3 regions of the Tatumella citrea genome follow, and region 1 is predicted to be linked to each of the others. Evidence: predicted binding sites of a transcription regulator. Region 1 holds the regulator's gene; each other region holds the start of a gene.
The links. Region 1 encodes LexA, which represses DNA repair genes until DNA is damaged. Its sites were predicted from a motif close to TNCTGTATGTACATACAGNA; they were not measured.
Positions count from the first base shown of each region.

Region 2: the regulator LexA is predicted to act here: its motif matches at 2,162-2,181, upstream of sulA (SOS-induced cell division inhibitor SulA).
Region 3: the regulator LexA is predicted to act here: its motif matches at 3,024-3,043, upstream of mutH (DNA mismatch repair endonuclease MutH).

Region 1 is NZ_CP015579.1:3,859,006-3,866,631, forward strand. Features, by position in the region: gene A7K98_RS18300 (glycosyltransferase family 2 protein) at 399-1,352, shown strand; gene zur (zinc uptake transcriptional repressor Zur) at 1,497-2,015, shown strand; gene dinF (MATE family efflux transporter DinF) at 2,033-3,355, opposite strand; gene lexA (transcriptional repressor LexA) at 3,528-4,142, opposite strand; gene A7K98_RS18320 (diacylglycerol kinase) at 4,251-4,616, opposite strand; gene plsB (glycerol-3-phosphate 1-O-acyltransferase PlsB) at 4,749-7,178, shown strand; gene ubiA (4-hydroxybenzoate octaprenyltransferase) at 7,252-7,626, opposite strand, start outside.
Region 2 is NZ_CP015579.1:1,490,970-1,498,595, forward strand. Features, by position in the region: gene matP (macrodomain Ter protein MatP) at 1-157, shown strand, start outside; gene ompA (porin OmpA) at 248-1,303, opposite strand; gene sulA (SOS-induced cell division inhibitor SulA) at 1,650-2,141, opposite strand; gene A7K98_RS07075 (TfoX/Sxy family DNA transformation protein) at 2,360-3,010, shown strand; gene yccS (YccS family putative transporter) at 2,985-5,129, opposite strand; gene A7K98_RS07085 (YccF domain-containing protein) at 5,144-5,587, opposite strand; gene helD (DNA helicase IV) at 5,712-7,626, shown strand, end outside.
Region 3 is NZ_CP015579.1:951,972-959,597, forward strand. Features, by position in the region: gene A7K98_RS04500 (NADP(H)-dependent aldo-keto reductase) at 1-588, opposite strand, end outside; gene A7K98_RS04505 (YgdI/YgdR family lipoprotein) at 922-1,146, opposite strand; gene A7K98_RS04510 (TerC family protein) at 1,337-2,047, opposite strand; gene mutH (DNA mismatch repair endonuclease MutH) at 2,107-2,793, opposite strand; gene rppH (RNA pyrophosphohydrolase) at 3,476-4,003, shown strand; gene ptsP (phosphoenolpyruvate--protein phosphotransferase) at 4,016-6,262, shown strand; gene lgt (prolipoprotein diacylglyceryl transferase) at 6,395-7,276, shown strand; gene thyA (thymidylate synthase) at 7,273-7,626, shown strand, end outside.

The DNA.
Region 1 (7,626 bases):
GGTAAGGCAAAACCGACATTTTTAATTTATTCCGACGTAAATCATAATAGTTTTTCTGCTTCAGAATATAATCGTACAACGGCATATCACAGAAGCTAAGCCGGGGTTCAGCCGAAAAATAATATTGAGGCTTTTTATTAATGACTAATAAAAATATTCTGATAATCCGGCAGCTATAATTAGCAAAAGAAACAATTACCATGATAATAGTTAGTCAGTTAAGTTAACTTAGCATCTGCCTGACAGTAAATAAACTGGCTATTATTTAGCCACAACACTGCCGAATTTTCTTTGGTAAACTGAATGGAAACCGAAAGCATTAGTTAAATTTCATTGACCTGAAATCTGCAAAGGCATACCCTTTTGCCAGACAGCATTTCTTATCGTAAGCCACCAGAATGACTATAGAATTAAGTATTATTGTACCTTGCTATAACGTTGGAATGTATATTGAAGAGTGTCTTTCTTCTGTTCTCCGGTATATGGACGACACTGCCGAACTTATTATTGTTAATGATGGCTCTACCGATGATACCCGCGAGAAAATAGTGACTACTATTGCTGGTTATCAAAATAAAAAGATCCATATTATCGATCAGGAAAATAAAGGAATTTCTGCAGCCAGAAATGCCGGGTTAAATGCCAGTTCAGGAGCATGGGTCTCTTTTCTTGACTCAGATGATAGCTATACCGAATATTTTTTCGATATCTTTAATAAGAAAATAAAACACTCTTCTGCTGATCTGGTGGAATTCGATGCCAATATCATTCGAAACACAGGCTCCCCGGAATATTTCAGTTGTTCATCTCTGCCAACAGAGAACGTTAATGGCGGTGAGACTGATTCCCTGATTCCGGTATTCAGGCAGGCGAAATGGTTCACATGGTCAAGAATTTACAAAAGATCATTACTGACTAACAACAACATTCAGTTTCCTGAGGGGCTAATCTACGAAGATATTGCAGCTATCCCGTTGTGCTATTTGTCGTCGTCAAGCGTTGCCCGGATTAAGATCCCACTGGTCAATTACCGGGTGCGGGAGGGTAGTCTGTCAACCCATGTAAACAGTAAAGATATCAATGATCTGATTGCAGTTATGGAGATTTATAAATCGCTTAAAACCCGATATTCACGGCGTCAGCACCCGCTGCTCGCGCTGGTCATGGAAAAATGTTTTAAACGAATCAAAGAATTAGCTGGAAAAAATCAGTTCCACCTTTCTGACAAACAGCTACATACCGTCAGAAGCTGCCTGCTGGCTTATCTGCGCAATTATTCTTTAAGTAAGAAAATAAAATTTATGTTTATCCGTTTATATATGCAGAGTGCTGTTTATCGCAGAGCGAAATAGCTAATGCTGCAGATGATGAAGCTGGCAGCGATATGGCTTTCCGGTGCCTAAAGGTTGCTGCTCCCGACACACATCATCAACATTAAAATGCCAGTCATGCTAAGATAGCGCATTATCGGAGACCATTTGTCGGAGAAAGCTATCATGCAAAACCAACTTCCTGCACAAATTCTTGCTGAGGCGCAGAACCTTTGCATGAAGCGTGGGGTGCGTATGACGACCCAGCGTGCTGAAGTTTTACGTCTGATGGCTGAACAGTATGGTGCGATCAGTGCTTATGATCTGCTGGATAAACTACGGATTAGTGAACCGCAGGCTAAACCCCCAACAGTCTACCGCGCACTGGATTTCCTGCTGGAGCAGGGTTTTATTCACCGGGTGGCCTCCAACAACAGTTACGTGGTCTGCCCGCATTTTGAACACCCATCTCACACTTCGGTGATGTTAATTTGCGACCATTGTGCTTCGGTCAGTGAACGGCATGCTGAAGGCGTAGAAAAGCTGATTGGTACCCAGGCTAAACTGGCGGGATTTGCGCTGCGTCATACGGTCATAGAAGTGCATGGCTTATGCGAAAAATGCGCAGAAATTGCGGCCTGTGAGACCCCGGACCATTGCCAGCATGATCATACTACTGAAACAAAAAAGCGCCCCGGACGTTAGTCACCCGTTGACGTTTCTCAGGGAGCAAACCAGCTCTGATGGCGCTGATGGTAATTCCAGCGTCGCCACAAAGTGATCCCGCGCAGCAGCATAAACACACACAAAGCCAGCCATACTCCGTGATTTCCCAGCCAGGGGATGGTGCACAGCGTCAGGCCAAAACCTACAGCAGCTACCGCCATACTGTTCCGCATCTCTTTACCGCGGGTAGCACCAACAAATAAACCGTCCAGCAGATAACATCCTACCCCTGCGATTGGTAAAATAACCTGCCAGATCAGATAGTGATCGGCCAGTTGCCGTAGCGAGGGTAAGGATGTCAACATATTGACAATATAGGGTCCGGCCAGTGCATAAATCAGTGAGAATGCCACAGCCACGATCCCGGCCTGACGGCAGGAAGCATGCCAGACTTCCGGTAACCGCCCTGATTGCCGGGCGCCATAGGCCTCACCAGAAACTGCCTCTACTGCGTAAGCAAATCCATCGAGCGCATAGGAGGTAAACGACAGAAACATCATCAGCAAGGCGTTCACCGCGACAATGTCGCCTCCCAGTCTGGCTCCTGTCATCGTCAGCGAGGCAAAACAGATCTGCAGCAGCAATGAACGCAGCAAAATATCACGGTTCAGGCCCAGTACCCGTTTGATGTCTCCCCGCCAACCGCCCGGTAATGAACGCAGCTGAATTCCCTGACGGTTAAGCACCCGCCACACCAGCACCATACCAGTCAGCAATGTCACATATTCGGCAATCACTGTTGCCCCGGCCGCGCCCCGCACCCCCATGTGCAGATGCAGAACCAGCAACAACTCCAGAATAATATTTACCAGATTCCCCGCGACCAACAGAATGACAGGTGCTCTGGCATACTGAACACCCAGCAACCATCCCAGAATAACCAGGTTAGCAAAAGTCGCCGGTGCGCTTAGCCAGCGAACATCAATAAATTCGCGAGCCTGCTGCAAAATAGCCGGATCCCCACCGATAACCAGAGTGGCAAGATGGCTAAGCGGCTGCCGAAACAATAAAAACAGCACACCTGCCAGCAGGCTGACAATCATCGGTTGCACCAGTGCACGGACCAGCGCCGGGTTATTTTTTCCACCCCAGGCCTGAGCCGTCAGCCCCGTGGTACTCATTCGCAGGAAAAGTAATAACATAAACAGAAAGCTGGTAATGGTGGTTGCTACTGCAACTCCACCCAGATACACCGCACTGTTCAGATGACCAATGACTGCAGTATCAACCAGTCCCAACAACGGTACGGAGATATTCGACAGAATCATTGGCAACGCCAGTCGCCAGAGCTGTTTATCGGTACGGTTAAAAAAAGACATGGATTATCCTGCAGCTGAATACGGCGACGGGGAATAGGTTATTTCACAGAAAACTGACTAAGACAGGCAGGCCCGAAAATTTCGGGCCCGGGGTCGCTATTTCAGAACGCCCCGCATGGCCGGGATTACAGTACCGGCCGAAAAACCGGATACCGGAACAGATGACTGTAGTTTACAGCCATTCACCGTTGCGAATAACACCAACAGCAAGGCCTTCTACCGTCAGGTTTTGTTCACGGACATCGACAACAATAGGGGAAAACTCACTGTTTTCCGGCAGAAGATGTACGGTATTACCCTGCTTTTTCCAGCGTTTAACCGTGACTTCATCGTCGATTCTGGCAACCACTACCTGACCGTTTCGCACATCCTGGGTTTTATGAACAGCCAGCAGATCACCGTCCATAATACCAATGTCTTTCATCGATGTACCGCTGACTCTCAGCAGGAAATCAGCCGCTGGCTTAAACAGGGCCGGATCCACCTGAAAATGGCTTTCAATATGCTGCTCAGCCAGCAGTGGCTCACCTGCCGCAACCCGTCCAATCAGTGGCAGTCCTTCGGTTGTCTCTTCTTCCATCAATAACCGGATGCCACGTGAGGCACCTGAAACAATCTCAATCACGCCTTTGCGGGCCAGAGCTTTCAGATGCTCCTCAGCAGCATTAGGGGAGCGAAATCCCAGTCGGGAAGCAATCTCAGCGCGAGTCGGTGGCATCCCTGTCTGTTGAATATGGTCGCGAATCAGGTCATAGACCTGCTGCTGCCTGCTGGTTAATGCTTTCATCCCGCCCCCTGGTTGTTTATACAGTCGCTGTGAGTATATACAGGTATTTGGGAAATGAAAACTAAAAACCGTCATAAAACAAACAACTGTCGGTTACTATTCCACCACTCACCACCACTGCCACAATACTGAAACCCAGACAAAGGCTGCCAACAGTAAAGCGATAAACACCGCCGCGGAGCCCATATCTTTTGCCCGACCAGATAAAGGATGGAGCTCCGGTCCGAAACGGTCTACGACCGCCTCAATAGCACTATTCAGAATTTCAACAATAATCACCAGTACTACTGAACCAATCAACAGAATACGCGATACCGTGTCTATCTTCAGACAGGCAGCAATAATCACCGCCACGACAGCAAGCACAGTTTCCTGGCGAAAGGCGGCTTCGTGTTTCCATGCTGCCCGCAATCCTTGCCACGAGTAGCCTGCCGCTTTAATTACCCGCCGCCATCCTGCTGTTGTACCCGCCATCAGGGGTTACTCCTTTTCGTGATAAAATTTCCGTCATTCTCAGACATGTTTACTTGCATCCTCACAGATATTCTTTGCAGTTTCTGGTATGCTTGCGCCGCTTTGCTAACATAAGAGGCTGCAGATTTGTCTATGTCAGGTTGGCGTAAACTTTATTATAAATTACTGAGTTTTCCATTATCTTTGCTGGTTAACAGCAAGGTGATACCGGGAGACCCTGTCTCCGAACTGGGTCTGGATCCCACGCGTCCTATTATCTATGTATTTCCGTATGATTCCAAAGCCGATCTCCTGGCGATGCGGGAGCAGTGCCTGAAGCATGATCTGCCTGATCCATTGCTGCCTGTTGAGATAGATGGTCATTTCCTGCCACGTCATGTGTTTATCCATGACGGGCCACGGTTGCTGCCCTATTTCACCCCGAATCAGGAAACCGTCAAAATATTCCATGATTACCTGGATTTGCACCGCAATAATCCGGCACTGGATGTTCAGCTGGTTCCGGTATCAGTGATGTTCGGTCGTGCGCCAGGTAAAGAGATTCAGGGCGGAAATACCCCGCTGCTGCGCGAGCTGAACGGAATACAGAAATTCTTCGCTATCCTGTGGCTCGGCCGCGACAGCTTTGTGCGCTTTTCGCCAAAAGTCTCTCTGCGACAGATGGCGGATGAGCATGGCACAGATCAGACCATTGCCCATAAATTATCCCGGGTGGCGCATATCCATTTTTCCCGCCAGCGGTTGGCAGCGGTAGGCCCACGCCTGCCTGCTCGTCAGGATCTGTTCAATAAATTGCTGCAATCCAAAGCCATTGCCAAAGCCGTGGAAGATGAGGCTCGCAGTAAGAAAATCTCCTACGATATGGCACAGAAAAATGCAGTGGCCATGATGGAAGAGATTGCTGCTGATTTTACCTATGAAGCCATTCGTATCACAGACCGTGTAATGGGCTGGCTGTGGAGTCGGTTGTATAAAGGCATTAATGTCAGCGGTGGCGAACGCATTCGCCAGCTGGCTCAGGACGGTCATGAACTGGTCTATGTGCCCTGCCATCGCAGCCATATGGATTACCTGCTGCTTTCCTATGTGCTGTATCATCAGGGGCTGGTACCTCCGCATATTGCGGCCGGGATTAACCTGAACTTCTGGCCTGCCGGGCCGATTTTCCGCCATCTGGGCGCTTTCTTTATCCGCCGGACCTTTAAAGGCAACAAACTGTATTCAACAGTATTCCGTGAATATCTCGGTGAATTATTCAGCCGTGGCTATTCGGTAGAATATTTTGTTGAAGGCGGCCGTTCCCGTACCGGACGGTTACTTGAGCCAAAAACCGGCACCCTGACCATGACCCTGCAGGCGATGCTGCGTGGTGGTAACCGGCCAATTACGTTGATCCCCATCTATATTGGTTATGAGCACGTAATGGAAGTCGCGACTTATGCCAAAGAGTTGCGCGGAGCGACCAAAGAGAAAGAGAGCCTGTTGCAGATGTTGCGTGGGTTACGCAAGCTGCGCAATCTGGGGCAAGGTTACGTTAACTTCGGAGAGCCTCTGCCGCTGGTTAACTATCTGAATAATAATGTCCCGGAATGGCGCGAAGCCATCGATCCGATTGAACCACAACGCCCGGCATGGATGACCCCGGTCGTTAATGACATTGCTCGTCAGGTGATGGTACGGATTAACAATGCCGGCGCTGCTAATGCCATGAACCTGTGCGTTACCGCATTGCTGGCATCACCGCAACGTTCACTGACCCGTGAGCAGCTGATTCAGCAGCTGGAGTGTTACACCAGCTTATTGCGTAACGTGCCTTACACCAGTGGCAGCACGGTTCCGGAAATGAGTGCTCAGGAATTAATTGATCATGCCATGAGCATGAATAAATTCACTACCGAACATGACAACATTGGTGAAATGATCATCCTGCCGAAAGAGCAGGCAGTGTTGATGACCTATTACCGGAATAATATTCTGCATCTGCTGGTCATGCCGTCGCTGATTGCTGCGATTATTCATCAGCATAAAACGGTGAGCAAACACGATTTGCTGCAGCAAGTCACACTGATTTATCCGATGTTGAAAAGTGAATTGTTCCTGCGTTGGGAAACTGCGGAGTTACCAGATGTACTTGATAGTCTGTGTGCTGAGCTGGTCAATCAACAACTGATTTCACAAGCAAATGATCACTTCACAGTAGTTCCTGAAAATGCCCGGGTGCTTGGGTTGCTGGCTGCTGGTGTCAGAGAGACACTACAACGCTACGCCATTACCTTTGCCATACTGAATGCAAAACCATCGATTAACCGGGGAACGCTGGAAAAAGAGAGCCGGACCCTGGCACAGCGACTGTCAGTATTGCATGGCATTAATGCACCAGAATTCTTCGATAAAGCTGTATTTACCGGGTTAGTGCTTACTTTGCGTGACGAAGGCTATATCAGTGATAAAGATGATGCTGATCTGTCGAAAACAGGGATGATGCGGCAAATTCTGCTGGACCTGACCACCAGCGATGTCCGTCAGACCATCGAAAATGGTATTGCCAGCGACAGCGAATAATTACCGGTGATTGCTGTCGCCAGCAAAAAGGGCGCTCCTTAACGGGAGCGCCCTTTTGTTTTGCTGATACCGGCTACATCAGATTAATAAAAGGTAAAGTACTCAGGACGATGCCGGCAAAAATCACCAGTCCGACATAATTATTATTCAGAAACGCCTGGAAGCAGGCATCTCTGTCACGTCCGGCAGCCAGACGTTGCTGATAAATAAAGAAACCGGCAGCGACCACTAGAGAGAGATAAAACCAGCCATTCAGACCCAGTAAGCTACCGGCAATAATCAGCAGAACCAGGGTTGCTAACTGCAACAAACCAATAATCAGTTTGTCATGACGGCCAAACAGAATTGCCGTCGATTTTACTCCAATCTTCAGATCATCATCACGATCGACCATGGCATACAGCGTATCATAAGCGACCGTCCAGCAGACATTTGCCAGAAATACCAG
Region 2 (7,626 bases), 2.1 Mb from region 1:
ACTGGCGGGGCTGGCACAGCGTCGCAACAATACATTGTCAGAAACGATTGTTCAGTTGATTGAGGATGCGGAAAGGAAAGAAAAATATGCTTCGCAGATGTCTTCACTGAAGCAGGATCTGCAATCAATTCTCGGGCAGGGTTCTGAGAGTAAATAGGCTGACAGCTATCATTATGTTCAGGCGGGTTGCTTTACCGCCACCAATAAAAAACCCCGCTTAGGCGGGGTTTTTTTACGCTGTTACTTATTAGCCCTGTGGCTGAGTAACAACGTCTTTGATACCTTTAACTTCGATCTCAACACGACGGTCTGGACCCAGGCAATCGATCAGGGCAGCACGGCCTTTCACGTTGTCACAGGTGCTACCGGTAACTGGGTCAGATTTACCCATACCTTGTGCAGAGATTTTGTTAGAAGGGATACCTTTAGAAATCAGGTAGTTAACAACAGACTGTGCGCGCTGCTCAGACAGTTTCTGGTTGTATTGTGCTGAACCGATACGGTCGGTGAAGCCCAGAACAACAACAGAACCATCTTTAGGATCTACAGAGCTCAGCTGGGTGTACAGCTGATCCAGAGCCTGCTGGCCGCTTGGTTTCAGAGTTGCTTTGTTGAAGTTAAACAGTACGTCTGATTTCAGAGTAAAGTGTTTGGTTTCAACAACCGGGGCCGGAGCTGGTGCCGGAGCTGCAACAGGGGCTGGAGCATCATCCTGACCGAAACGGTAAGAAACACCAACACTCAGCATTGAGTTATCAGGACGTGCACCAACGGTCTGTGCATCACCGATGTTGTTAACCCACTGGTAATCCAGACGGGTTGCCCAGTTCTGAGTGATTGCGTATTCAACACCAACTGCTGCCAGTGGAGAAACACCGGTATCGTGGTCAGAGTAACCATTGCGGTAGTCTTTGCTGTCTGCACGCCATACCATGCCGCCCAGACGGGTATACACGTCCAGATCGTCCATGATTGGGTAGCTCAGTTTAGCTGCTAACTGAACGCCCTGTGCTTTGAAAGCACCGTGGTTAGTTGAACCGTAAGGCATGCGGCCTAACCAGTCATAACCCAGTTCAAAGCCCAGGTACTGGTTTGCCTGATAGCCAACGAATGCACCGGCACCCAGCTGGTTTTTCTTAGGAGCGTTACTGACGTCGTAGTTGTTACCGTAGAACCCGGTATCGTGGTACTGAGACCAGCCCAGTTTACCACCGGTGTACCAGGTGTTATCTTTCGGTGCGGCCTGCGCTACGGTAGCGAAACCTGCCAGTGCCACTGCAATTGCGATAGCTGTCTTTTTCATTTTGCGCCTCGTTATCATCCAAAATAGGCAATGAGCATAAATGTTGCTCTTGGTTGTAATCCTTCGCCGGGTTATATCGCTCGATTTTTACTCTGCCAAAAAGGAGATTATTGAGCACCCTGGCGAGCTAAAGTCTACAACGAGATTAGAAAGTTACAAGTAGGATATGATGTTGTACAGTAAAAAAACAGCAAAACGTACACAGTTTGTTACATTTAAAACTGAACTCTGCTCAACAAACCCATCACAAATTGGCCTTAAACCATTGTTGGCTCAGGAATGTCGCGCGGCATCAGTAATTTATTTTTCTTCACGCAATTTTTCCTGGGAAAAATCTTATTTTAGCTCAATGTAGTAAGGGAGACTGAATTTTCAATCGATTTTCCTGTCTGCCGGAATAATTAAAGTCATTTTCTTCCCGCATAATCAAACCAAGAGTACGACCCTCTTTTGCTGCCTGTTCGAGTTCTTCGCGTTCAGCGGCTGTCAAATGTCCGGGCAACCAGGCAACAACCACACTAAAATTACCTGAGCGAAGTGCTTTGGCCATTGCTCTGACACCCCCTTCAGTGGTGAGTGACGGCACCTGCATGCTTTTATCCAGTGGCAAGCCTGATTGCTGCAGCCAGTGGCGGTTTAGTTTATGAGCCGGGGTCAGCCAGAGCTGCCAGCGTGACTGTTCACTGAGTTGCTTCAATAAAGGTAGCAGTAAACTGTTCAGCAGGGCAGGATGCTGTGCATGATAACTTAGCTCACTGATGCAGCCGCAAGCCTCAGAAGAGGGGGCTGAGTGACGGTGAACGTTAAAAGTCTCTGATTTCAGTAGCTGAGTACGCATTTTTTTACCCATCCGCAATAAACTGTATGGATATACAGTATTCCTGTTATGAACAAAGATCAATCATTTTTCTGAAAACAGTTCGCAGAATCTGAAACTAACTCACCAAACCGTGATTTATACATTGAACATCTAATAGCTTTTGTTTACCTTCCAACATGTTGATAAATATTATTTTATTGGCATCTGTTCCATTGCCTGAACCAGGGAGGTTCGCGATGAATATATCCGTTCAACGTGTTGAAGAATCGAAGAAACAGTTGGCTGAACTCGGCGAAATTCAGTCACGTACCCAGTTTGGTGGGTACTCCTTATCAGTGGAAAAGATTGTGTTTGCACTGGTGAGTGATGGTGAGCTGTATTTGCGGGCGAGCGAAACTATGCAGCGTTACCTGCAACAACGCGCATTACAGCCATTTATTTTCCACAAACGTGGGCAATGTATTAGCCTGAATTACTTTAAAGTAGATTCCAGACTCTGGCACCACACCGATGATCTGCTGGCCCTATCCCGGGGATCCCTGAATGAAGCCAGAGCCTTGCGTGAAGCACAACTCAACTGCCAACGGCTTAAAGATTTGCCTAATCTGAGTATTCGCCTGGAAATGTTACTGATTGAAGTTGGAGTCACCACGGTGAGCCGGTTACGTGATCTGGGTGCCAAACAATGTTGGGCGAGGCTCAGAAGTAAAAATCGCCATCTTGGTCTGAAAACATTGTACGCATTACAAGGCGCAATCTCTGGACAGCACCAGGAAGTGCTGGCCAGAGAGGTCAGAGATGAGCTTAAACACTGGTATCAGCAATTTACTCAGAGTCCGATAATTACCCTGCGTAAAGGGACTAAAGGGCCTTCAACTCCTTCCTGATGCTGATAAGATCAGGGAGCACTTTCAGTAACAAGCCAATCTGTTGTAGCATCACCGGCTCCCGGCTTTCCGGATTGGCTTCAATATTGTTCATCTCTTTAATCAGAACATGCAGCTTTTCGGTAATCTGCTGCTCGCTGTCAGGGGTTGTTTGCACAATGTTTTCTGACAGGCTGACGGTATCGTCCAATAACTGCAATAAGTCCTCTCGTCCGGTCTTTTCCCTGTGGGCCCCTAATGCTGAGATGTAACTGAGGAAACTGTGATTGAGGCATAGCACTCTGAACGCCAGATCCTTGACTGGTAAAGTCAGGTCATTTCCACTGTTCAGATTAGAAATAACCAGTGCCAGTTCCGCATCAGCATTGTGCGCATCCCTGCGGGCAACACGATAGGACATACGATTATCTTTACCCTCGTGATATTGCTCGAGAATTGCGTCCAGATATCTGTTATTCGCAGCCAGTGCTTTGTTAATCACGTCAGGTAACTGACGATAGCGCCAGTCCGGGAAAATCCAGGCAACAGCCATCCAGGAAAGAGCACAACCGATGAGTGTGTCTATAATTCTGGGTAAAGCGACATCAAAACCTTCACCTAACAGATTGAAGCTGAGTAGCGCCAGTAAGGTGATAAATATTGTTGCCTGTGCATACTGAATAAGCCGGAAGGCAAAAAACAAGACTCCGCTGATAACTATCAAAATCAGCTGGCCCTGGATAGAGGGGACCAGCCACAGCACCGGCAGGCCGATAATAATTCCGGCAAGAGTACCAATGATTCGCAGAGCCAGACGCTTTTTGGTTGCTGCGTAGTTTGGCTGGCAGACGAATAAACTGGTCAGTAATATCCAGTAGCCCCGGTCCATACCGGTCAGCATAATAAACGCATAACCGACACACAGAACCACTGACACGCGAACCGCATGACGAAACAGAGCCGATTTTGGGCTCAGATGGCGGGTCAGACGAACCCTGACGTCCTGCCAGCCAGTTAGCCCTTCCTGTGAAAGATGCGTATCACTGTTCAGCCATAAATTATTCAGTAGCTGTTCCGAAGCAATAGAGATCAACTGGTCATCTATCGCTTTCAGATTACGCAATAACCAGTGTAAGCCCCGTGACTGAGGGTCTCCCGGTGAGTGAAGCGCCAGGCGATCCAACGCTTGTTGCAGATGGAAGAATGCCCGTTCAAACCGGGAGTCATGATGATATGGCTGCTTCATAATCACGGAATGAGCGACCTGACGGCAGGCACCAGCCTGCATGTGCATCAGGCGCTGAAAACGGAATAAAATTTCGCTGTATCGCCACTCATTACGCAACTGATGGTACTGAATGTGCGATGAGTTGGCCCGTTCATGAATTTCCTGAGCTGCAAAATAATAGAGCAATGAACGACGACTATTACGGGCTGCGCGCTCGCCGCTTAGCCGGCTCTGAATAGCAGTTTTGGTCAGATTAAACTGCGAAACCAGTTGGCTGTTAACCAGGGCAGCCTGGATTAATGACGGATCATCTGTTGCCTCTGCATCAGGGTCAAACAGATTTGCTTTTGCATCCAGATAACCTGCTAACTGGTTGTAGGTCTGAGCAAGTTGTTCCTGGACTGGTTGTACAGGGAACAACAGATGCATCAGCATAGTCAGCAGATAGTACCAAAGAGCACCGCTAAGCAGCAGGAGAGGTTGCAGGTACCACAGGCTGAATAAGTGGATACCCAGCATGGTGTAAATAGCCATCAGCAATGCACCGAACGCAATGGTGGCATAGCGTTGACCCAGGGCTCCTAATAAAATATAGAGCCAGCTGGAGATGGCGAGACCGAAGAAAAACAGCCAGGGATGTGGGAATAACAGCTCAACCGAAACCGTCGCCAGACAAAAACAACCGAGTGTAATGCTCATATTACGCAGCCGCCCGGTTAAGCGATCATCGATATCGGTAAGAGCAGCTGCAACCACACCAAGAATCAGGGGAATGGTCCAGGTGATATTCTGCAATGACCAGGAAAGTATCACGCATCCGGTCATTGCGATAAAAATTCTGACCGGATCGCGCCATAGTTTATTCATTAAAAACGTACGCCAGCCGTTGAGTAAACCCGAACCAAACTTCATTAATTCTGTTTTCCTTAAAAACGCCTGCGGGCCGCATTCTCGCGGGCATATTTTGCTTCTTCAACAGAGACAACCCGACGACCCACCGGCCATAAAGCAATCGCAGCAATCTTGAAATTAGCAATACCGACCGGAATGCCGATAATGGTAATGCACTGGACTATTCCGGCCGAAATGTGGGCCAGGCATAGCCACCATCCAAAAAAAATGAACCAGAAAATATTTAACAGCGTCCCGCCGGAGTTACGCAGCGAGCTTTTGTTTTCCGGACGCAGCAAATCCACATGGACCGCTTCATTACCGAAGGGGAACAGAGATAAACGAGTAATCTCCCAGCAGGAACGAGTCAGGGGCAGAGTAAAAACCAGAACAATGGTGATCAGAGTGGTCAGTAACCAGGCCAGTGTTGTGGCAAATCCACCCAGGATAAAATTCAGTATATTCAGCACAGTCCGCATATGTCAGGGCTCCTTTTATCTGTGTGACTCATAATGCATAGTGTAACGTTGTTTTTTGTCTGGAGCACTCAGTGACTCACAGTTAAACTGTTACTTAAGCATGGTATTGATAATGGCGTGAAGCATGGAACTTAAAGCAACTTCAATGGGCAAACGGCTGGCACAGCATCCTTACAACCGGGTTCGCCTGTTGCCTGCAGGTGTTGAAGTCAGTGGCGACCGCCATGAATATATTATACCTTTTAATCAGTTACTCGGTATTCAGTGTAAACGAGGGGTGGTTTGGGGAGAACTGGAATTTCAGCTTCCGGAAGACAAAGTTGTCAGGCTGCATGGCACCGAATGGCAGGAAACTCAGCAGTTTTATCACTATCTGCTGCAATCCTGGCAACATTGGAGCCAGCAAATGGCGGATGTTTGTTATCAGGTCCTCAGTGAACTGCAGCAGTATCTGCTGAGTCAGGTACAGCGTGATAGCTGGCTTACCCGCAGTGACATTCGTGGTTTTCGCGAGAAAATTGAGCAAAAATTCTCAGCTTTACCGCTTCCCCATGAACGTATCCCCGAATTTGAACAGTGTCTGCCATTATGGCAGTTTTGCCTGAGCTGGCTGAATTCCACTGAACAGCAGCGTAACGAGCGAAATCGCCAGTGGACAGAGGAGATTCTGGAACGTTATCAGGACTTCTTTGAAACGGTTGAATCTTCTCCTCTTAACCCGGCCCAGTGCCGGGCAGTGATTAACGGAGAGGATAATCTGCTGGTACTGGCCGGGGCCGGTAGCGGCAAAACCTCTGTGCTGGCTGTCCGCGCAGCCTGGCTGATAAAACGGAAACTGGCTTCTGCAGACCAGATTTTGCTGCTGGCATTTGGCCGGGATGCTGCAGATGAGATGAACCAGCGGGTGATTAAATCCACCGGGGAAGCAACCATTACAGCCCGGACGTTCCATTCCCTCGCGTTACATATTATTCAGCAAAGCAGTAATAAACAGCCGAAGATCAGCCAGCTTGAAAGCGATGCTGGTTTCCGTCGCCAAATGCTAACTGAAGTATGGCAACAGCAATGTGCGGAAAAAAAATCTTTTGCCAATGGCTGGCGTCAATGGTTACAGGAAGAATTGCAGTGGGAGATACCTGCTGATGCCTTCTGGCAGGATGAAAAACTGCTTACACAGATCTCTGGCCGGCTGGAGCGTTGGGTCTCACTGATGCGTAACCATGGCGGGGCGCAGGCAGCAATGATTGACGAAGCTCCGGAGGATATCAGGGTTTTATTCGGCAAACGAATCAGGCTACTGGCTCCGTTACTGAAAGCGTGGAAGAGTCATCTCAAACAGGAAGGGGCCGTTGATTTTACCGGCTTAATTCAGCAGGCCGTTGCTTTGCTGGATAAAGGGCGTTTTATCAGTCCCTGGAAGTATATTCTGGTTGATGAGTTTCAGGACATTTCCACACAACGCTCATCACTGATTAAAGCCTTACGTGAGCAGAATAAACGATGCAGCCTGTTTGCTGTCGGGGACGACTGGCAGGCTATCTATCGTTTTGCCGGGGCGGAAATTAATCTGACAACCCGTTTTCACCAGCAATTTGGAGAAGGTGACATCTGCGTACTGGACACCACTTATCGCTTCAACCAACAGATTGGCCTGGTCGCTAACCGGTTTATTCAGCAAAACCCGTTGCAGATGAAAAAAAGTCTCAACAGCCTGACAAAAGGGAACAAAAAGTCAGTATCACTACTGCCGGAAGACCAACTGGAAGCACTGCTAAATAAAATGAGTGGCTACGTTAAAGATGACGAAACAGTGTTGATTCTGGCCCGTTATCACTACCTCAGACCGCCGGTACTGGCTAAAGCTGCGACCCGCTGGCCTAAATTATCGGTCAGCTTTACGACCATGCACGCCAGTAAAGGGCAAGAGGCCGACTATGTCATTGTCATTGGCCTGAACGAAGGAAACAGCGGATTTCCTGCGGCAACCAGAGAATCCGTGATCGAAAAAGGGTTACTGCCTGAGCCGGAGGATTTTCCTG
Region 3 (7,626 bases), 1.6 Mb from region 1:
ATGTTTTTCTGCCAGTTGCAGATAACGCATTACTCCCCAGGGGGTTTCATTCGACACTCCGATATATCTGATTTTCCCTGCCCGTACCTGCTCAGATAAGGCTTCCAGAGTTTCCAGCAGCGTTACCGGGACATTTTCTTCGGTGTACTGGTAACCCAGTTTGCCAAAAAAGTTCGCAGGACGTTGTGGCCAGTGGATCTGATATAAATCGAGGTAATCGGTATTTAGCCGTTGCAGGCTGGCATCCAGTGCTGCGCGGATATTTTTACGGTCAACCGCCTGGCCGGGGCGAATCTGCGCATTGTTGCCTCTGGCTGGCCCGGCAACTTTACTGGCCAGGATGATTTTGTCGCGGTTGCCAGTTTTTTTCAGCCAGCTGCCAATATATTTTTCGGTCAGCCCCTGAGTTTCCGGACGGGGAGGAACCGGATACATCTCGGCGGTATCTACCAGATTGATTCCCTGGCTGAGGGCATAATCTAATTGGGCATGTGCATCGGCTTCACTGTTTTGCTCGCCGAAGGTCATGGTACCCAGGCCCAGCTGACTCACTTCCAGCGAACTATGGGGAATGCGATGATAGAGCATAGCTGGTTTCCTTTTTGTCATGGTTGTCATGATGGGTAAGGGGAAATCTACACTGGCACCCGACGCAAGTCCAGACCAGCCAGAGTTCCCCCGTGTTTCACCGCCGTCAGCAGGCAGCGAAATCATCAGTGACTGATATTTCGGGTTCCTGACTTTTTGCTGTCAGAATACAGACAAACCACGTTGAGCCGGAAAAACGAATAAAACCCTTCTTACCGGGGAGCAGGATGATTAAACATATGGCAATACTGTGCCGCTATACCATTATGACTGTCTTATCAGACAGTCATAATTCAGGGCAGCAGTCTTTGGGGATAATTCGGGAGTTACAACTCAGCGTTCGATAATACCGGAGATTTCGTCCCCGTTAATCTGGATTTGATTACCCGCTTCATCAGTATATTGCACCAGACCGGTATCTTTATCTATTTTAGGTTTACCGTCGGTCATGATCATCCGACCATCTTTGGTTGCCATGACATAGTGGCTGCTGCAACCTGCTAAGAGTGCGCTTCCCAGCAAAATGCCACATAAGGCGGTTTTTCTCAGATTTTTCATTCTGTTCCCCGACAGTTTTATTATCATTACTCTTGGTATAAATGATTTATGCAGGGTAAACAAACCGGACAGGTCTGAATTGAGAAATAAACGGGTAAAAAGCGGTAACTAAATATGTACAGCGAACGATCCGGCAGAAAACAGCGGGTTTTTCTTCTGTTAACCGCCGGACACACTGTTATCCGGGAACTTAATGGGACTTTTTCTTACCCCGTAATAAATTGAGTAATTCGACACCCATTGAGAAGAACATCGCAAAGTAGATGTAGCCTTTCGGAACATGTATTGAAAAGCTTTCCAGCATCAGGGTAAAACCGACCAGAATCAAAAATGCCAGTGCCAGCATTTTTATTGTCTGATGACGTTCTACAAATTCCCCAATTGCTCTGGCAGCAAACATCATCATCATCACAGCAATCACCACGGCAGCCATCATAATAAACAGATGGTCTGATAATCCGACAGCAGTAATCACCGAATCCAGGCTAAAGATAATATCCAGCAGCATGATTTGGATAATTGCACCGATAAAGGAATGGACACGGCTTTGTGGTGCTTCCTCATCACCTTCGATCGTTTCATGGATCTCTTTCGCAGATTTCCAGATCAGAAATAAACCACCGGCCAGCAGGATCAGATCTCTGGCAGAAAAATCATGATTTAGCAGCGTAAACAGCGGAGTAGTCAGACGAACAACCCAGGCGATGGATGCCAGCAACGCCAGTCGCATCATCATTGCCGCCATCAGCCCTAAACGCCGGGCCCGGTTTTGCTGATGTTCCGGAAGTTTAGAAACAACCAGAGAAAGAAAAATAATATTGTCGATGCCAAGGACAACTTCAAGAACAATCAGTGTCCCTAGCGCCAGCCAGGCATTGGGGTCCGCAATCCACTCGAACATACTCACATTAATCCTAAACGAAAGCTAAACGAGGAGTATAACCGGGCTGCATTCTGTGACTAAAGTAAAAAATGACGGGCCAGCAGAGGGCCGGTAAATGTTTTTTTCAGATAGAAACCGCGCGGTAAGGTCATCACTGGTTGTCCTTGCGGGCCAATGCCCCCGGTCAGGGCTTTGCTGTTCGCTGCTTTAGGGCGAATTTGCAGGTACTGACCATGGCGTGCAGTGATTTTATCCACCTCACCCAACACAATCATATCCATCAGTTCCTCCCAGTCCGCCTGCAGCATTTTATCTTCCTGTTCTGAGGGGCTCCATAATAGCGGGCTACCAATTCTGCGCTGCTTCAGAGGAATGGTACGGGTACCTTCCACCGGAATCCACAATACGCGCGACAGCTTATGCCGAAGATGGCTGTGTTGCCAGTCAACGCCACTGTTACCTGTCAGCGGGGCAACGCAAACAAAAGTGGTTTCCAGTGGGCGACCAAGCTGGTCCACCGGGATGGTTTTCAGCTCAATTCCCAGATGAGCAAAATCCTGCTCGGCTTTACTACCGGCACTGGCACCCAGATGAAGTTCGATTAATGTGCCTATCCAGCCTTTATCACGCCTCAGATCTGCCGGGACACGAATAGCCAGTGAAGCAGCCAGTTCTTCCAGCGTCTGGCCTGCCAGCGCATAAGCCCGTTGCATCAGCGCCTGCTCATTTTCCGGAACTCCGTATGGGGAGGAAGGGTAGTTCATAAAACTCCTGAGGCTGGTTAAAAAGTACCCGGCTTTAATTTGTGAATCATTCACAGGCAAAATTGCAGGGGATAAACCAGATAATAGCATGATTAACCGTGTTTTTTTATCCGGATATTTGTGTGACAAGCATCATGTGCCGGGGTTTATACCCCGTTGTCATCAATAATAAACAGGATTATACGCCCTGTTATCCACAGAAAAATGGGATAACTGTGAATTAAGCGGACTACTGGTTCGATTTACAGCCTTGACTTTGCCAGCAAGTGCCATTTTTTTGCTCTCGTGGACAACATATCACCATAAACTGTGGATAAAAATGTCGGTGGCTAAAATTTGCTCAGTGAGTTAAGTGCTCTTTATACCGGATAAGTTTTTTGCCATTTTTTAACCGAAATATCATTTTTAACTTATTGTTATATATGGTTTATATTTTTATATTTTCATGAGGTAAGTTGCATTTCTCTACTGTATTATTCAGGGAATTCCCGCGTTCTTCACAAAGCTATCCACAGAAAAGGTGCATAAAATTGCCCGTTAATGGCTTCCTCTGTTTATAACTTGGCGAAAAATTGTGAGTTATCCCGGAATTATTATACTGAAAGCCCATCAGCCAATGGTTTACCGCCTGTAAGGAGTATGAAACAATCAGGCTATCTGAAGATAGCTTTGAGGTAGTCTGGTGATCGATGATGATGGCTACCGCCCGAATGTTGGGATTGTGATCTGTAACAGGCAAGGACAGGTTCTGTGGGCCAGGCGGTTTGGACAACATTCCTGGCAGTTTCCTCAGGGAGGAATCAACCCTGGTGAAACCCCGGAACAGGCGATGTATCGCGAATTGTTCGAAGAAGTCGGGTTGCATCGTAAAGATGTACGCATTATCGCCTCGACCCGTAACTGGCTACGTTACAAGTTGCCCAAACGTTTGGTGCGTTGGGATACCCGGCCGGTGTGTATCGGCCAGAAACAAAAATGGTTTCTGTTACAGCTGCAAAGTCATGATGGCGCCATCAATGTACAGGGAAGCAGTACGCCCGAATTTGATGGCTGGCGCTGGGTAAGTTTCTGGTATCCGGTCCGGCAGGTTGTTTCTTTCAAACGGGATGTTTATCGCCGTGTGATGAAGGAGTTTGCTACTGTCGTGATGTCTGTCGCGGAAAATTCACTGCAACGCAGTCAACCCTCAGGCAGAAGAAAAAGAGGATAGAGCATGCCGCTGATGCTCACTCAGTTGCGCGATATTGTCGAAAAGGTTGCCAGTGCCTCCCGGTTAAATGAGGCACTGGAAATTCTGGTCCACGAAATTTGCCGTGTGATGGAAACTGAAGTCTGTTCGGTTTATCTGGCCGACCATGAGCGTCAGTGCTATTACCTGATGGCGACCCGCGGCCTGAAAAAGCCGCGGGGCCGTACCATTACTCTTGCCCTGGATGAGGGAATTGTCGGGCTGGTCGGTCGGCTTGCCGAGCCGATTAACCTTGCCGATGCCCAAAGCCACCCCAGTTTTAAAATTATTCCGTCGGTAAAAGAGGAAAACTACCGTTCGTTCCTCGGGGCGCCTATTATCAACCGCCGTCAGGTCATGGGGGTGTTGGTCGTACAGCAGCGGGAGCTGCGCTCTTTTGATGAAACCGAAGAGTCGTTCCTTATGACCCTGGCCACTCAGGTGGGTACGTTACTTTCTCAGTCCCAGGTCGGACAGTTGTTTGGGGTATTTCGCCAAAGCCGTATCCGGGCGATTGCTGCTTCTCCGGGAGTGGCGGTGGCACCCGGCTGGGTGGATCATATTCAGCCAACCCTGGATCAGGTAAGTCAGGCTTCAACGCTGGATATCGCCCAGGAAAAAGAACGTTTACTGCTGGCCATTAGTGAATCCGGTGATGAGTTTCGCCGTTACAGTAAACGTTTTACCACCAGTGTGCAGAAAGAAAGCGCCGCAATTTTCGATCTCTATTCCCACCTGCTCAGTGATCCACGCCTGAAGAAAGATCTGCTGGCGGAAATCGACCGTGGATCTGTCGCGGAATGGGCAGTGAAAACGGTGATCGAACAGTACGCCGGACAGTTTGCCGACCTGAAAGATGCCTACCTGCGTGAACGCAGTGGAGATATCCGAGAACTGGGACAGCGTCTGCTGTTTCATCTTGATGACAGCCTGCAGGGCACCAACGCCTGGCCGGAACGCTTTGTGCTGGTGGCTGATGAACTGACAGCAACTGCACTGGCAGAAGTGCCGCCGGAACGTCTGGCGGGAGTGGTGGTGCGTGATGGTGCTGCTAACTCTCATGCTGCGATCCTCACACGTGCAATGGGCATACCGGCAGTGATGGGGGCAGATATTCGCCCGGATCAGCTGAACAAACATCTGCTGATTGTTGATGGTTATCGTGGTGAGTTACTGGTCGATCCGGAACCGATCCTCATCAAAGAGTATCAACGGTTAATCCGGGAAGAGAATGCTCTGAGTAAAACTGCCGAAGCGGTGGTGGAACAACCCGGTGAGCTGAAAAGCGGTGAAAACATCGAGATTCTGCTAAATGCCGGTCTCAGTGCTGAACTGGAACAGGCACTGAACAGTTGGGTTGACGGGGTTGGCCTGTACCGAACCGAAGTGCCGTTTATGCTGCAAAGTGGTTTTCCTTCGGAAGAAGAACAGGTCTCTCAGTATCAGGGCATGTTGCAGCTATTTAATAATAAGTCAGTGACTCTGCGAACTCTGGATATTGGCGCGGATAAACAGCTGCCTTATATGCCAATTAGTGAAGAGAACCCGAGTCTGGGCTGGCGGGGAATTCGCCTGACGCTGGACCAGCCGGAGATCTTTCTGGTACAGGTCAGGGCCATGTTAAGGGCGAATGCGGCCTCCGGTAACCTGAATATCCTGTTGCCGATGGTGACCAGCATTGATGAGATAGACGATGCCCGTAAACTGATTGAGCGGGCAGGTCATGAAGTTGAAGAGATGCTGGGTTATGTGATCCCTCGTCCAAAGATTGGCATCATGATTGAAGTACCCTCAATGGTATTTCTGATCCCTCAGGTTGCCCGAAGCGTTGATTTTATTTCAGTAGGCAGTAACGACCTGACTCAGTATTTGCTGGCAGTTGATCGTAACAACACCCGCGTGGCTAATCTGTACGACCCTTTGCATCCGTCGGTTCTGCAGGCGTTGTATCACATCAGTTCAGAAGCCCGGCGGCATAATCTGCCGATGAGTCTGTGCGGTGAAATGGCCGGAGATCCGATGTGCGTGGCATTGCTGGTTGGCATGGGCTTCCGTCATTTAAGCATGAACGGTAAAAACGTACCGCGGGTTAAGTATCTGTTACGTCACCTGGATTGCACTGAAACGGAACAGCTGGCTGAGCAGGTGCTACAGGCCAGTACCGCCAGTGAAGTCCGTTATCAGGTGGTGGTTTTTATGGAGCGACGCGGTCTGGGTGGTTTAATCCGTGGCGGGCGCTGACCACTCATCCATGTTTACATTTGCTGATCACACCGGCAGAGAGGCTGTGCTATCATGCGCACCTCTTTACTGTCTGGCTCCCGGGAACCCCCGTGACGGCAGGCTTTCAGATAGAAAGAATAATGGTGAAAGATGACTAACGGCTATCTTGCTTTTCCTAAATTTGACCCGGTGATTTTTTCTGTTGGTCCGGTTTCGCTTCACTGGTACGGTCTGATGTACCTTATCGGTTTCATTTTTGCCATGTGGCTGGCGGGACGTCGGGCTAATAAGCCAGGCAGTGGCTGGACCAAAAATGAAGTCGAAAACCTACTGTATGCTGGTTTCCTTGGGGTTTTCCTGGGCGGGCGTATTGGTTATGTGCTGTTTTATAACCTGCCGTTGTTCCTGGCGAATCCACTCTACTTATTCAAAGTGTGGGATGGCGGAATGTCATTCCACGGCGGATTGATTGGCGTTATTGTGGTGATGCTGATTTTTGCCCGCCGGACTCATCGTACTTTCTTCCAGGTATCTGATTTTATTGCACCGCTCATCCCGTTTGGTCTGGGTGCCGGTCGTCTGGGTAATTTTATTAACGGCGAATTGTGGGGCCGCGTGGATCCGAACTGCCCATGGGCGATGCTGTTCCCGGGATCTCATGATGAAGATGTGGCGCTGGTGGCGACTCATCCACAATGGCAGTCGTTACTGGATACTTACGGGGTATTGCCACGTCACCCGTCACAGATTTATGAGCTGTTGCTGGAAGGGGTGATTTTGTTCATCATCCTGAATGTATTTATTCGCAAACCGCGCCCAAGGGGAAGTGTTTCTGGTCTGTTCCTGATTGGTTACGGCGCTTTCCGTATCATTGTTGAGTTTTTCCGTCAGCCGGACGCCCAGTTGGGACTGTTTGATGGCGTGATCAGTATGGGGCAGATTCTCTCCATACCAATGATTCTGGCCGGTGTTATTATGATGATTTGGGCTTACCGTACCAGCCCACTGAAACAACCGGGTGAAGTAAAATGAAACAGTATCTGGAACTGATGCAGAAGGTTTTAAATGAAGGCACAGCTAAAGACGACCGTACCGGCACGGGTACGTTATCGATTTTTGGCCATCAGATGCGTTTCGATCTGCAGCAGGGCTTTCCGCTGGTCACTACCAAGAAGTGCCATCTGCGTTCAATTATTCATGAACTGCTGTGGTTCCTGCAGGGTGACACCAATATTGGCTATCTGAAAGAGAATAAAGTTAGTATCTGGGATGAGTGGGCTGATGAAAATGGCGATTTAGGCCCAGTCTATGGCAAACAATGGCGTAGCTGGCCAGCCGCCGACGGGCGCCATATTGATCAGATAAGCGAAGTGATTCGCCAG